4 regions of the Desulfoluna sp. CLI2B genome follow, and region 4 is predicted to be linked to each of the others. Evidence: riboswitches for the same ligand, from Rfam matches in the RefSeq annotation. Region 4 holds a riboswitch; each other region holds the start of a gene.
The links. Region 4 has a riboswitch for cobalamin ahead of ACOYW2_RS03370 (hypothetical protein). Riboswitches for the same ligand answer to the same signal wherever they lie in the genome.
Positions count from the first base shown of each region.

Region 1: it holds a riboswitch for cobalamin, as region 4 does, so the genes downstream of both, ACOYW2_RS20885 (TonB-dependent receptor) here and ACOYW2_RS03370 (hypothetical protein) in region 4, are expected to answer to the same signal.
Region 2: it holds a riboswitch for cobalamin, as region 4 does, so the genes downstream of both, ACOYW2_RS05810 (helix-turn-helix transcriptional regulator) here and ACOYW2_RS03370 (hypothetical protein) in region 4, are expected to answer to the same signal.
Region 3: it holds a riboswitch for cobalamin, as region 4 does, so the genes downstream of both, ACOYW2_RS02250 (phosphomethylpyrimidine synthase ThiC) here and ACOYW2_RS03370 (hypothetical protein) in region 4, are expected to answer to the same signal.

Region 1 covers NZ_CP186557.1:4,478,608-4,481,813, forward strand. The annotation lists gene ACOYW2_RS20875 (MBL fold metallo-hydrolase) at 1-729, opposite strand, end outside; gene ACOYW2_RS20880 (hypothetical protein) at 970-1,257, opposite strand; cobalamin riboswitch at 1,545-1,748, shown strand; gene ACOYW2_RS20885 (TonB-dependent receptor) at 2,016-3,206, shown strand, end outside.
Region 2 covers NZ_CP186557.1:1,172,098-1,175,303, forward strand. The annotation lists gene ACOYW2_RS05805 (TonB-dependent receptor) at 1-102, opposite strand, end outside; gene ACOYW2_RS05810 (helix-turn-helix transcriptional regulator) at 496-1,485, opposite strand; cobalamin riboswitch at 1,712-1,898, opposite strand; gene ACOYW2_RS05815 (DUF2867 domain-containing protein) at 2,477-3,118, opposite strand.
Region 3 covers NZ_CP186557.1:460,396-463,601, reverse strand. The annotation lists gene cobT (nicotinate-nucleotide--dimethylbenzimidazole phosphoribosyltransferase) at 1-164, opposite strand, end outside; gene ACOYW2_RS02255 (phosphomethylpyrimidine synthase ThiC) at 426-701, opposite strand; partial or broken gene ACOYW2_RS02250 (phosphomethylpyrimidine synthase ThiC) at 824-1,687, opposite strand; cobalamin riboswitch at 2,037-2,262, opposite strand; gene sstT (serine/threonine transporter SstT) at 2,790-3,206, shown strand, end outside.
Region 4 covers NZ_CP186557.1:691,180-694,385, forward strand. The annotation lists gene ACOYW2_RS03365 (carbon starvation CstA family protein) at 1-845, shown strand, start outside; cobalamin riboswitch at 980-1,187, shown strand; cobalamin riboswitch at 1,424-1,674, shown strand; gene ACOYW2_RS03370 (hypothetical protein) at 1,852-2,118, shown strand; partial or broken gene ACOYW2_RS03375 (sirohydrochlorin cobaltochelatase) at 2,175-2,543, shown strand; gene ACOYW2_RS03380 (sirohydrochlorin cobaltochelatase) at 2,630-3,148, shown strand.

The DNA of each region.
Region 1 (3,206 bases), 2.6 Mb from region 4:
CTGGGTCATGCCCCAGGCCGAGAGTTCCGCATCCCCCACGACAAGGATGGGGAACGGTTCCGCATTGATCAGGTAGGCAAGATGGTCCGTTGTGTGGCCCGGTGTGGACAGCGCCCAGAAGGAGCCGTCCCCGAACAGGTCCACCGCATGATCAAACGGAGGAATCGCCGGAGCTGAATCGGTATCAATAAGAGAGATATCCCCCTTTCCTTTCAGGTGGCTCCCCGTCATCAGGCGGTAGTGCGCCGAATTCTCCTTCTTTCCATAGCATATATTGCACCAGGGAGACAGGGCCGGTATCCCGGCGGTATGGTCCGGGTGCATGTGAGTCAAAAAGAGGTGGGTAGGATGGATGTTGTTTTTTCGAAGCCGGGACTCTAAGTCCTCATCTTTTTGCTGGGTGTAGCGTGCCCTGTTGCCCTCGAGAAAATCGATGACAAAGGGCGACAAATTCCCAAAGGGGGGATTTTCGTAAAACGACCTGTCAAACCCGCTGTCGATGAGGATATCGCCCTTCTCCGGGTGATGAAAGTAAAACACCATCACCGCGTGGGAGACGGTCTTCGATGTGTCCACACCCGCCGGGATACTCTCCGCCTGGGTGTAAGGTGCCAGGGGGGAGGTAATCGTCCCTGTGTTCAATGCCCTGAATGCCATGGGCCTTGATGCCTGAAAAACCTCATCCCAGCTGTGATACCTTTTCCCGGATATTGCCTTGCCTGCGTCCATTGCTTCCTCCTGTGTGCCGTTTGGTTGCGTCTTGGTTTCCGGCCCTTCGCCTTGCAAAGGGGCTGTGCCGGTCTTATTTGGAAATCAAGTTCCGTGCCGAACATCACATCACCCCCGTTTTGAGGAAGTTACGTCCGGCAGCCGCACACAAAGGATCGCATGCGGTGTCACACGGGGTCATATGTGGTCCTATGTCTGCAACGTGACGTATATGGCACCCAAAAAGCATGCTTTGGAAACTCAGGCATAGGAGACAACGTCGTAGTCAATCTGCTGCTCGTCAAACCACCGCTTGATGGCCGTAAACCCCCGGAAGCCACTTTTTAAAATCTCCAGAATGTTGCCGGGGCAGATGGTCTTGTCCGCATAGAGCCAGTACTCGTAGTCCCAGTCCCCCAACGCCCCGGTTGCCGAAGGGCCTGTGTCGCAGCCCTGTACCACCAGCTTGTCTCCCTTGAAAAAAGCCTCGATGGTTGTGCTCTCGCCTTTTTCACCCACGTACCTGTAAACCGTCACCTTCTCATCCATAATCGATTCCTTAATTTCTTTTGCCTTATGTTTCGATGTCCCAGCCCGGGGGCACCCGGCCTGAAACCATGCCGAACACCCACGCGCAAGAGTATCTACCGTTCCCCCGCTATTTCCCTATGAAACGGATCACGCCGTAAGAGACGCGGGGTGAAAGGCCCCATGGCTATTCATACCTTTAAAGTCAAAAGTTACGTCACAAGGTACCGAGGGCACAGGAAACCCGACATTAATTTCTTACCGAGAAGGTGCAACTTGTTGTTGACAAAAGCGGAAAATGAGTGATAGCAAACCTCATTCTCACAGATGTCCTTAATCGGACTTAATAGGGAAGACGGTGTAAATCCGTCACGGTCCCGCCGCTGTAATCGGGGACGAAAAACGCAGGCACGACACCCCTGGTGCGTGTTCATGTCACTGGCTTTGCCGGGAAGGCGCGTTGAGTAGATCGATCCGGAAGTCAGAAGACCTGTCTGTGATGTGACATACCCATGTTTCTTGCGAGCGACGAAAAACGTGGGAGAGCCCCCTCTGGCGGGGCGACCCGGGGATCAAGTTTGAACGGGTGCAGTCCCTGGCTTTTGTATGGAAGCTGGGGATTTTTTGTATCCGGACCTGCCCATGAGCCACCGGGACCCTTGCCTGCCACCCGGCATGCACGTGCCGCGGCCATGGATGCCCTTGCCCGGGTATCGTTAAAAAAAAATCCCTGTTGAAGCAATGGAAGCAATTCCACTTGAGATGCAGCAGGTGAGACAGTGAATTACGCAATACGAAGATGTGCAGTCCTGGCCCTGGCCCTTTGCGCCCTGGGCGGTTCAACCGCCTCGGCAGAAACCACGGAAACGCCCTCCATGGAAGGAATCGTCGTCACGGCCACGCGGGTGGCCGAGGACCGGATGGAGGTACCCGTCACCGTTTCTGTGGTCACCCGTGAACAGATCGACCGCATGGGGGCCACCACCCTCGAACAGGCCCTCAAAACCGTTCCCGGCCTCCAGATGGGGATCCAGGGCAACGCCTACCCCCACATCGAAGTCCGGGGCTCCCGGGACACCAAGGACCTGGCCGTTCTCATCAACGGCATCCCCTTCCGCCAGGTCAACGGTTCCGCCGACCTGACCATGATTCCTTTGAACATTGTGGAACGCATCGAGTTTGCCAAAGGCCCCTCCTCCTCCATCTGGGGCCGTGGCGCCGTGGCCGGAACCTTGAACATCATCACCGTCCCGCAGGATACCTCCAAAGCCTCCACCACCCTGGTGGCCCGGGGCGGAAGCTTTGACACCTACGGGGCAGACACCCGGGTGCTCAGCCCCACCGACAAAGGGTATGTGATGGTCAGCGGAGGCGGCACCACCAGCAACGGCTACCAGGACGGTGTCGGAAGAGATGCACAGAACGCCATGGTCACAAGCCATCATGAGTTCTCGGACACCTTTGCCGTGGACGTCCAAGCCCTCTTGTCCAATGTCAACGCGGACAGGGGCTCCACCATCCCCATTGTGGACGGCAAACCCATGGACGGAGTCACCCGGGAAGAGAACCACGCCATCGACGGCGCGTGCTACGACGGAAGGTATCAGTCCGTCACCATCTCCCCCACCCTCTCCCTCTCCGAGAACGTGAAGATCACCAACGACTTGACCTTCACCCAATTCGACAGCTACGCCACCGGGGGCACCACGGTGACGGCAAGCCAGAGCAACAAGGGCTGGTGGGTCAGCGATTCCGAGCAGAGGGCCTTTCACAACGACCTGCGCATGACCCTGGACCACACCGGAGAGACCGTGGACAACACCTTCCTTGTGGGCACCTATGTGGAGATCGCCTCCCAGGACAAGGACGCCCCCGGCTACTCCTGGAGCAGCATGCCCAAATACGGCCCCCCAAACTGGGACACCCCCTTGACCAATGTGGGCAACCCGGCCACAGGCAACCCCACCGGC
Region 2 (3,206 bases), 480 kb from region 4:
CTGTGCCATCGCCAAAGACGCTGATAATGGGGATAGAGCCACCAGTACAACGAGCAGCGACGCCATAAAACCCTTTGGAAATCGATCTCTGTTTCTATTCATGACCTGTTCCTTAAAGCTGAATCTGTTACGAGTGATGGGCCTGAACTTAAGGGGCAAACCGCAGTTCAGCGCATCTGAGTTGCCCTTGCAGCCTCATTGCCACAAGGCGCTGATGACGGATCATCAGGGTGGGCACCCGGCTCCTTTGAAGGGTGAAAAACGATAAAAATAAAGCCATCATGTAATGGTATTGCCGCAATATAGCGCCGCTGTTCATGGGGTGAAATGGGGGTGGTATGACCGAAACGGATTCTTGCATGACCTGGATGGATTTTTGGACGGAATCGGCTTTAAAGGAGGCAGTCTTCCTCGGTGTGCTGTTGCCTGACTTTTGCGTCAACCGTGCGTCGGCCCAAAGCAAAGGGGGCTCAGGCTTCCGGGAAAAGAGGGGGCTTAAGGCATGGCGCTGAAGCACGTGTTGCTTCGGTAAATACTCGGCCTGATGCCGAATTTGGTTTTAAAGGCATCGGAGAATCGCCCCGCGTCCATATAGCCAACCTGATACGATATCTCCTTGATATTCATGTTGCCCTCTTCCAGAAGCTGGCGGGCTCTCTCCATCCGATGCTCATGTAAATAGCCGAAGGCCGTTTGCCCACAGACCTGCCTGAACCCGTTCTTGAGCTTGAAATCATTCAGCCCGACTCGACTGGCAAGTTCCAGCAGTGATGGCGGGGTCTGCATATTCTCGACGATAATGCCCATGGCCTCATGGACACGGTCTATATCGGAAGGGCGAAGCGGAGCGGTTTTTTTTATGCTGTGTCTGGCAATGGCAGCCTGTTCAAGTTGAAGCGATATCAACTCAAGGGCCTTGCTTTCGAGGAAGACTCGTTTGATCAGGCCCTGATACGGGCAATTGAGAAGCTGGTGAAGGGCGGTTTGCATGGCAGGGGGCATGGAGCCCGCATAGTGGTAGTGGGTCTTGGGGCACCCCTCCATAACAGCCCGGAGATCGGCGGGGGCTTGCTCCATATCCCCCCGGGAGAACATGCCCAACACGACCGGGTCGACCTGGATGTGGAGCATGTGAACGGGTTTTTCAGGGGGAAATTGGCTGTACCCTTGTGAATTTGGAAAGCAGGATACGGTGCATGTGCCTGTCTCTGCCTGGATGATTGTCGGCTTGGGTTTCCCCAGGTTGACTATGGACCGGCCGCTTCCTGAGAGTACAAAGCAAAAGAGCAGTGGGGACCGCTCCATTTCGAAATGGGAGGTCACGCCTTCGGCATACGTTGCCTTGGTAAGAATCAAGGAGAGCCCGGGCCTTAGGGGGATCTCTTTGGTCCATCCCTTCTCACCGTTTTCGGGCCGCCTCAGTTCAAGGTCCATATGATCTGAAACGATGTCGTCGGAACGTTGATGCCTTAATTCGGAGTCCATACAGCACACCCTTTACACACGGTTTGTTTAAAAACGTAGCCCGCATGGTGTCTGAATGGCGGCAAAGGAGTGATATCAAAACATCGTGTGACGTGCTTTATTGCCTGGCGGGTGCCGATACCTCCGGTATGTGCTCAGGCAATAAAAAACCCACACAGGATCTTTCCTGTGTGGGTTACCGTTTTTCATACCACAACAACGTCATCACTTTGGTGCCATAAAGTGATAACACATCTCCATTCAGGTAAGTCTTCTGACTCCCGGATCATCCTACTGGCTGCGCCTTCCCGTCACAGTGTGGCAGTGGCTGTGTGCAGTGTTCGTCCCCGGTTACAGCGGCGGGCCCGTTCCTGATTTTCACAGGATTCCTTGTTATACTGATTTTATTCAGTACCTGAAGTCAGGGCCGAAGCATATATCGAAGAAACCAAATGAAACCCTCCGGCTGCCTGGTGAGTCACCAGCGCGTTGCCCATGGTGTTCGGGTTACTTCATCACGGCATTCCCAGGGAATGTGTTCTTTTCTGCTTGGGCCCCTGTATGTCTGCCAGAATACACTGTCGAAGAGGCGATACCCCACCGGCTGATCATGAACTGCACATAAAAAGGGCAATCGGCATCATATCCTTTGCCAACAATTATTCTGGATTTATTGAATTGTCATTACATGAGGGGTTTATGGATGTCAAACGGAAAAGGTTCTGGTTCGGTGAAGGTTTGCATTGGCATGTGGTGTTGAGGGTCGCCTCCATAGGCCATGGCCGGTAATGGCTTATCTGAGGTGTCGTTGATATGGAAGGGGGCTGGTAGAGCAAGGTGGGTTATGTCTTTTTCGGCATCGGAAAGCCGTATGCGGGGCGGCGGATTCGCAAACCTTTTAGGGCGGGGTAAGCAACGATCTTGTCGTTACCCCTTTCCCCATATTCATCGCGACCTGACAACGTTTTATGCAATCAGGATGGGCAAAACGAAGCTTTAACCCTTCTGGTCATCAAGACGCGACTCCTTCATCGGATCGTGCTTCCCAGTGGGCCATGCACTTCCTGAAAATATGGGGGTAGACCACGTAGTGGCGGAATGGTCGGATACATCTCATGTAAAGCGCGCTGAAACTGCTCCTGTACTTGATGTAGACCGCAAGGCGGACCTTCCACTTTCCGTCTCCCGAGGGAGACCATGCATAGTGCATCAACGCATGCTCGGTGGAATTGGAGAGCTCATGGAGCGTTTCGTCCTCGAAGGTATACACTGGCCTGAAGTCCATATAGTCGCGCGTTGAGATGTCCATCGCGCGCTGCGGAGTGTTTTTTTCAAGGTCCCCATCCTGCAAACGATCCCGAAGGCTCTTTTCTCTGCAGCCCGGAATGGGGTGATTGTTCAAGTTGTTATCGATACGAAATAACGCGCCTAAAACCTTTCGTACCCTGAAGAGCATTCCCGCTATGGAGACATCGTAAATGTCCTTCATCATGGGCTCAATGGCGGATTTCTGGAACAAATGTAAGTCGACCCCGTCCTTTGCGCTGAATTCATATGGGAACTCCCAGGTATCCTCGAGTATGAAATCGGAAGCCAGGGAACGGACCCTCCAGTTGAATTTGGTATGCGTTGAGGCTGCGGCAGTAAAATCCATGATTACTCCTCTGTAAGGCTCGTTATTACCAAAAATGATGGACCCTTCTTGTTACCAAATCACATAGCAGCATGGTTTATTTTTAGCT
Region 3 (3,206 bases), 230 kb from region 4:
ACATCGATTTTACCGGCAATGGCTGCAAGGCGGGCGGACAGGGGTTCCAGCACCCCAAGACTCCCCTGGGGCCGCGCCTGGTCGGCCAGGCGGGCAAGGGCAAGCGTCTCAATCCCGCGATCGATCCCCACAATGGAACCGATGGTCTTTTCGAGCAATGTCATTCAGAACCCCTCCTCAATCAATCCAGTCAAAACATGCGCCCCCATGATGCCAGTGGTTGGAGACATGGCACCATGGGGACCAAAATGGTCGTTCGTAACAAATCGTCTTTGTAGCGATTCAACTTGCCTCCGGCAGGACCACCGGAGGCATTTTAAGCTGAATGGCTACACGTCAATAACCCGTACCGTTGATCACGGGCACAGCCCGTCAGCGAATGCGACAACCCGAGGTACGAGGGTTGGAGCATTCGCGAACCTGGGTTACCCCTTGTAGATCTTGTCGCCTTTGATGTCGGGCTGGAAAACCTCCATCCCCTTTTTCATGGCGCAGAAGTCGCCGCACATGGTGCAGGTGTCTTCCTGCTCGGGGGTGCGCTCTGCACGGATGGACTTGGCCACCTCCGGGAAAAGGAGGTGTTTTTCCAGATCGTCCCAGCGCATCTCGCGACGGGCCATGGCAGCCAGCTTCTCGGTTTCGCGGCGGTTGGGGTACTTGGCGATATCTCCGATACGGGTGGCAAGGCGGGTGGCGCGCACACCCTCACGCACATCCTGAACCGTGGGCAGGGCGGATCCTGGCGGGGGTGATGTAGGTCAGGGTCTGCGCCGAAACGGGCGGAGCTGGCCGCGCCGATGGCCGCCGTGATGTGATCGTACCCGGCGCCGGTATCGCAGGGGATGGGGCCGAGGACGTAGTAGGGGGCGTTGCCGCTCATGCGCTTTTCAAGCATGATGTTGCCCTCGATCTCATCCAGGGGCACATGGCCGGGGCCTTCCACCATCATCTGGCAGCCCATCTCGCGACCCAGCTCGGCCAGCTCGCAGTTGATGATCATCTCGGCCATCTGGGCGCGGTCGTGGCTGTCGTGGATGGCACCTGCACGGATTCCGTTGCCAAGGGAAAGCACGGCGTCGTATTTTTTCATGAGGGCACAGACGCGGTCGAACTGCTCGTAAAGGGGGTTTTCACGCTTGGTGGCGTCCATCCAGGCCACCATGAAGGTGCCGCCCTTGGAGGCAAGACCGCCGTACCGGAAGCCCTGGGCGCGGAGGCGCTCAATGGTGTACTGGTTGATGCCGCAGTGGATGGCCATGAAGGAGAGGCCGTCGTCGAGCTGCTGCTCAATGAGATCGAAAAGGTATTCGGGGTCGAGCTTGGAGGGATCCTGATACTTGCGCCCGGTCTCCTTGAAGGCCTGATAAAGGGGCACGTTGCCCAGGGGAAGGTTGGTGGCTGCCAGCACCTCGCGGCGGACAAGGTCCAGGTCCCCCCCGGCGGAGAGTTCCATGAGGGTATCGGCGCCCTCTTCCTCTGCGGCCAGGGCTTTTTCAATTTCGCTCTTGATGTCGCAGATATCGGAGCTGGTCCCGATGGAAGCGTTTACTTTGGTACGGAGGCCGGTACCGATGCCCACGGCAGGGCCTTTGTGCTTGGGGTTGTTGGGGATAACGATCTCCCCTTTGGCCACCAGGTCACGGATGACCTCGGGGGCATGCCCCTCTTTTTCGGCAACCTGCTGCATCTGGGGGGAAACCACGCCCTCCCGGGCCAATTCAATCTGGGTCTTGTCTACAGCCATTGTATCTCTTCTCCTTACAAGCATATCGGCGGGCTCATAAAATAAAGTACCGCCACCATGATTCGTTCGGCCACCGACTCCAACGGCGCCCCGGTTCCACCCGGGAGATCACCCGATGCCGCCATGAAATCCGTCTGTCGAAAGAAAGCAAGGAGTACGAACAGACAGCGCCGGAATTTCATGATCATTCCCACCAGCACCAACCCGTGCCGGTGAAACGCACCGATTTCAGGCAATAAAAAAAGGGCTCTGAGGTACATAGATATACCTCAGAGCCCTTTGCCATCGAACTCGGTCACGTGAGTCTCATGCACGTCTTCTGACTTCCGGGGTAAGAGCTCCCGACGCGCCTTCCCGCCCCCCTTCAGGAGAGGCAGTGACCGCTGGCATCTCTTCACATGATGAGGAGAAACCAACCTGCGCCGGGCCACCCGGTTACAGCGGCGGGACCGTCACGGATTTTCACCGTAGTTCCGTTTGCATGACACCGTATGACAAATTGAATGTGTACCCTGTTACCGGGTACTGTCCATCCTCTACACGAAACCGGCAAAGGGCGTCAAGGGGAAAAAACTCCGACGTCAAGGGTAGCGAAAAAAACCTTGAGGGCGGTGTGAAGATGCGCTTTGCCCATCAAGGCCTTAAAAAAAGCATTCATTCAAAGAGAACGCTCAAGAAACGTTCTCCAAGATTTCAAACAGTTGGCAAGACTGTTTTTACGCGTTCTTTCACTTTATTCGAGCACCTTGGTGTACCGGCTGTTTCAGGGCATACCAGTAGGCTTCCCAAATTTTACGACTCCCCCAAAAGGGATTCCAGTCTCGCCGCCCCATGTTCCTTCATAACTCCATTTGGCCTTTATTTTACAATGTTGAAGCTCCTCCTACCTACATTTCGGCCTCAGATTCATGAATGCGTAAAAACATAACGCCCTCGTTACGAATAAGCCTATATGGAAATAAAATATTGACATATAAGCGATATTTCCCCTATGAAATGGTGATAGTGGAATTAAGGAATATTTAACCAACTTTGGGGGAAATTCATGAATCAAGTGACAGGGATTTTTAAAAAAATCGCTTCGGGAAGCCTGGTACTGCAGATTGTGATCGGGATCATTGCAGGTGTCATCCTTGCTCAGGTATCACCGGATACGGCAAACTCCGCAGGCCTGTTCGGCAGCTTGTTCGTCAAAGCGCTTAAAGCCGTTGCACCCATCCTCGTTTTTGTCATCGTCGCCTCTTCCATTGCCAACCAGAAGCGCGGCACCCACACCAACATGCGCTCCATCATCGGTCTCTACCTGGTGGGAACCTTTATGGCGGCACTCGTAGCCGTCACCTTGAGTTTTCTCTTCCCCACCAACATGACCCTGGTGGCCACAGACACGGCAGCCACACCGCCCAACGGTATCGGGGAGGTTCTCAACACCCTTCTCTTCAAAATCGTGGACAACCCCATC
Region 4 (3,206 bases):
CTGTCGCCACCGTGGTGGCCCTGATGTTCGGTGGCTATGAGATTCTGCCCAACCTGGATGACCACCAGCGCCCATCCTGCGAACAAGCCCATCTGGCCCCTGCTGTTCTCTCATTCCCTTCCTGCGGTGCCATCAGCGGCTTCCACTCCACCCAGTCTCCCTTGATGGCCCGCTGCGTCAAAAACGAAAAGGACGGCCGCGCTGTTTTTTACGGCGCCATGATCCTGGAAGGGATCATCGCCCTGATCTGGGCCACCGTGGGACTCTCTTTCTACAAGTCTCCGGAAGCCCTGAACGCCGTAATTGCTGCTGGAACTCCTTCAGCTGTTGTCTCTGAAGTCTCCAACGTTCTTCTGGGGCCCGTGGGCGGCTTCCTGGCGGTTATCGGGGTTATCGTTCTGCCCATCACCAGCGGGGACACCGCTTTCCGAAGCACCCGCCTGATCCTGGCCGAGTCCTTTAAGGTGAGCCAGTCCCAGACCGCCAAGCGGCTCATGATCGCCGTGCCCCTGTTTGCTCTGGGCTTTGTCATCTCCACCCAGAACTTCGGGATCATCTGGCGCTACTTCGGGTTCTCCAACCAGGCCCTGGCCACTCTGGTTCTCTGGTCCGCCGCTGTCTTCCTTGCCAAGGAGATGAAGAACTACTGGATCGCCTGCCTGCCGGCGACCTTTATGACCTCTGTGGTGGTCACCTTTATCCTTCAGGCCAAGATCGGCTTCGGGCTTTCCATCGGAACCTCCACCGTCATCGGCGTGGGTACCGCCGTGGTACTGCTCTGCCTCTTCCTCTTCAAGTTCTCCGGCGTACGGGCAGCGAAACGTGCCGACGGACTTGCTGAATAAGCACTGCCCGTGAAGGAATTTCCCATCATGTTCCCTGTCCGGTGCCATTGTTCGGAATTTTAACGGGATGGCCGTCGGGCAGGGAATGGGGCGTGGGCCTTAGATTGGCTTGACAACCGGAAAAGTGTGGCTTAGGATCACATCCTATGCTTGGTGCAGCTAATGCTTAATAGGGAACTCCGTGAGAATCGGAGACGGGCCCGCCGCTGTAACCGGGGACGTCCTTTGCAACAACGCCACTTTCTTGATGCGTCCGAAGTAATCGGGTCGAACAATGAGGGGAAGGCGCGAAGGTACGGATGATCCGGAAGTCAGAAGACCTGCCATGCGCTATATGATGTCCCGTTGTCTGATGTTATCGTCATATCTTCACCGTGGTGAAAGGGGCGGCCTGAAACAGGAAAAGCCGCCGGAACACGGGGATTGAATCATATAGAAGTGGCGCACTGCCGTGGTAAAGGGTGCGCCCGACTTTGAGGATTGAATACGGAATCCCCATGCTTGCATACGATTGCAGGCATGGGGATTTTTTTGTTTGGAAGACCCGAAAATCTGTCCCCGTCACGGCGGCCGATTTTCGGGTGAGTACGTGACCGGGTCCCCGCAAGGGGTCTTGCATACACGCAGGAAGGGAATCCCGTGAAAATCGGGAACGGTCCCGCCGCTGTAACCGGGAACCGTACGGCACGGATAAGGGGTATATGCCTCTCATCCATAAGCCACTGCCCGCTGCTGGCTCTCCTTTTCAGGCCGGCGGCAACCAGGGCGGGAAGGTGCGCCGTTCGGAACGCCCGGGAGTCAGAAGACCTGCCCGGCATAAGACGTGATGTTTTGGGTGCGGCATGCCGCATCACAAGACCCCTGCGGAGAACAGGGGAACCGCGTGATGAAAAGGGCGAAGCAAACAGGGAACAGCCCTTTTTCGGAGATGGTCGGACCGGAGGGGCTGTGCAAGGAGTCAGCCGGGCTCCGGTCCTTTGTAAATGATCAGTTTATAAAGGAGCCGATGATGAAAAAAGGCATGATTCTTTGTGTGCAGGGGCAGCTACCCGAAGGCGTTGCCCCGGATGACCTGCTTAAGGGCGGCCATCTGTCCTTTGACGTGGACAAGGTGGCCGTGGTCTCTCCCCTGGACGGAGAAGGAGACATCCATTGGGCATGGTGGCGCATGATATCCAAGGGGTTTACCTCGATTCAGTGCCGTATGGCCGGGTATGAAAAGGGGCGTATTGCTTTAAAGGGAGGCAGCGTTCCCATCTGGTCCATCGGTTGAATGCCTGGGTATCATATTTAATAAATACACCTGTTACGTACGGAGATTTAAAAACGATGAAAAAGACGACCCTTCTGCTTTTGATTGTATCACTGCTGTCCTTTCTGGGTGTAAATCCCGCCACGGCAGCCACCAAAAAAGAGGCGGTGGACGCCGTGGTTATTGCAAGCTTCGGCACCAGCTACCCCGAAGCCCTTCAGGCCATCCTCACCATCGACAAAGAGATGAGAAAAGAGTTCCCCAAGGCAGAGATCAAGCACGCCTTTACCTCCAACATCATCCGGGGCATCTGGCACGACCGCGCCGATGACGCCGCCTGGAAAAAAGCCAACCCCAACGTTCCCGAGTGGCTGTATGACGTCAAAGGCCCCCTGGCCACCTTCGGTGCCCTTCAGGAAGAGGGCAAAAAGCGCGTGGTGGTACAGACCACCCACGTCTACGCCGGGGAAGAGTACCTTGATCTCAAGGCCTATGTGGACGCCATTGCAGGCATCGATACCCTTCGCGCCAAGTGGAAGCCCTTCTCCTACATGACCATCGACCGATCCGCCTCGGCAAAGCCGGGTTGCACCCCGAGTACCGCAATGACATTGAAGCCGCCGCCAAGACCATGGCCGCGGATGTGCAAAAGGCCAAAAAGATGGGCGCTGTGCTGGTCTACATGGGCCACGGCAACGAGGTGTTTCCCACCAGCGCGTACATTGAATTCCAGAAGACCATGAATGCCATGTACCCTGAGGTCACCACCCTGGTGGGGACCGTGGAGGGCTACCCCGGCCTCGATGACGTCACCACCGCCCTGAAGCACATCAAGGCCAAGAAGGTCTTCATGAAGCCCTTTATGGTGGTTGCCGGTGACCATGCCAGAAACGACATGGCCGGCGACGAAGACGACGCATGGAAGACCGTTATGGAGAAGATGCGTATCAAGGTGACCTGCGAACTCAAAGGCCTGGGCGAGAACCCCGAGTGGGCCAAGCTCTACGCAAAGCATGCCGTGGACGCGGTAACGGTTCACACCGGCAAGTAGTTTTCTATGGTTTGGTGGCCTCCGGCGGCCCTGCCGGGGGCTAAACTTTTAATCCGCC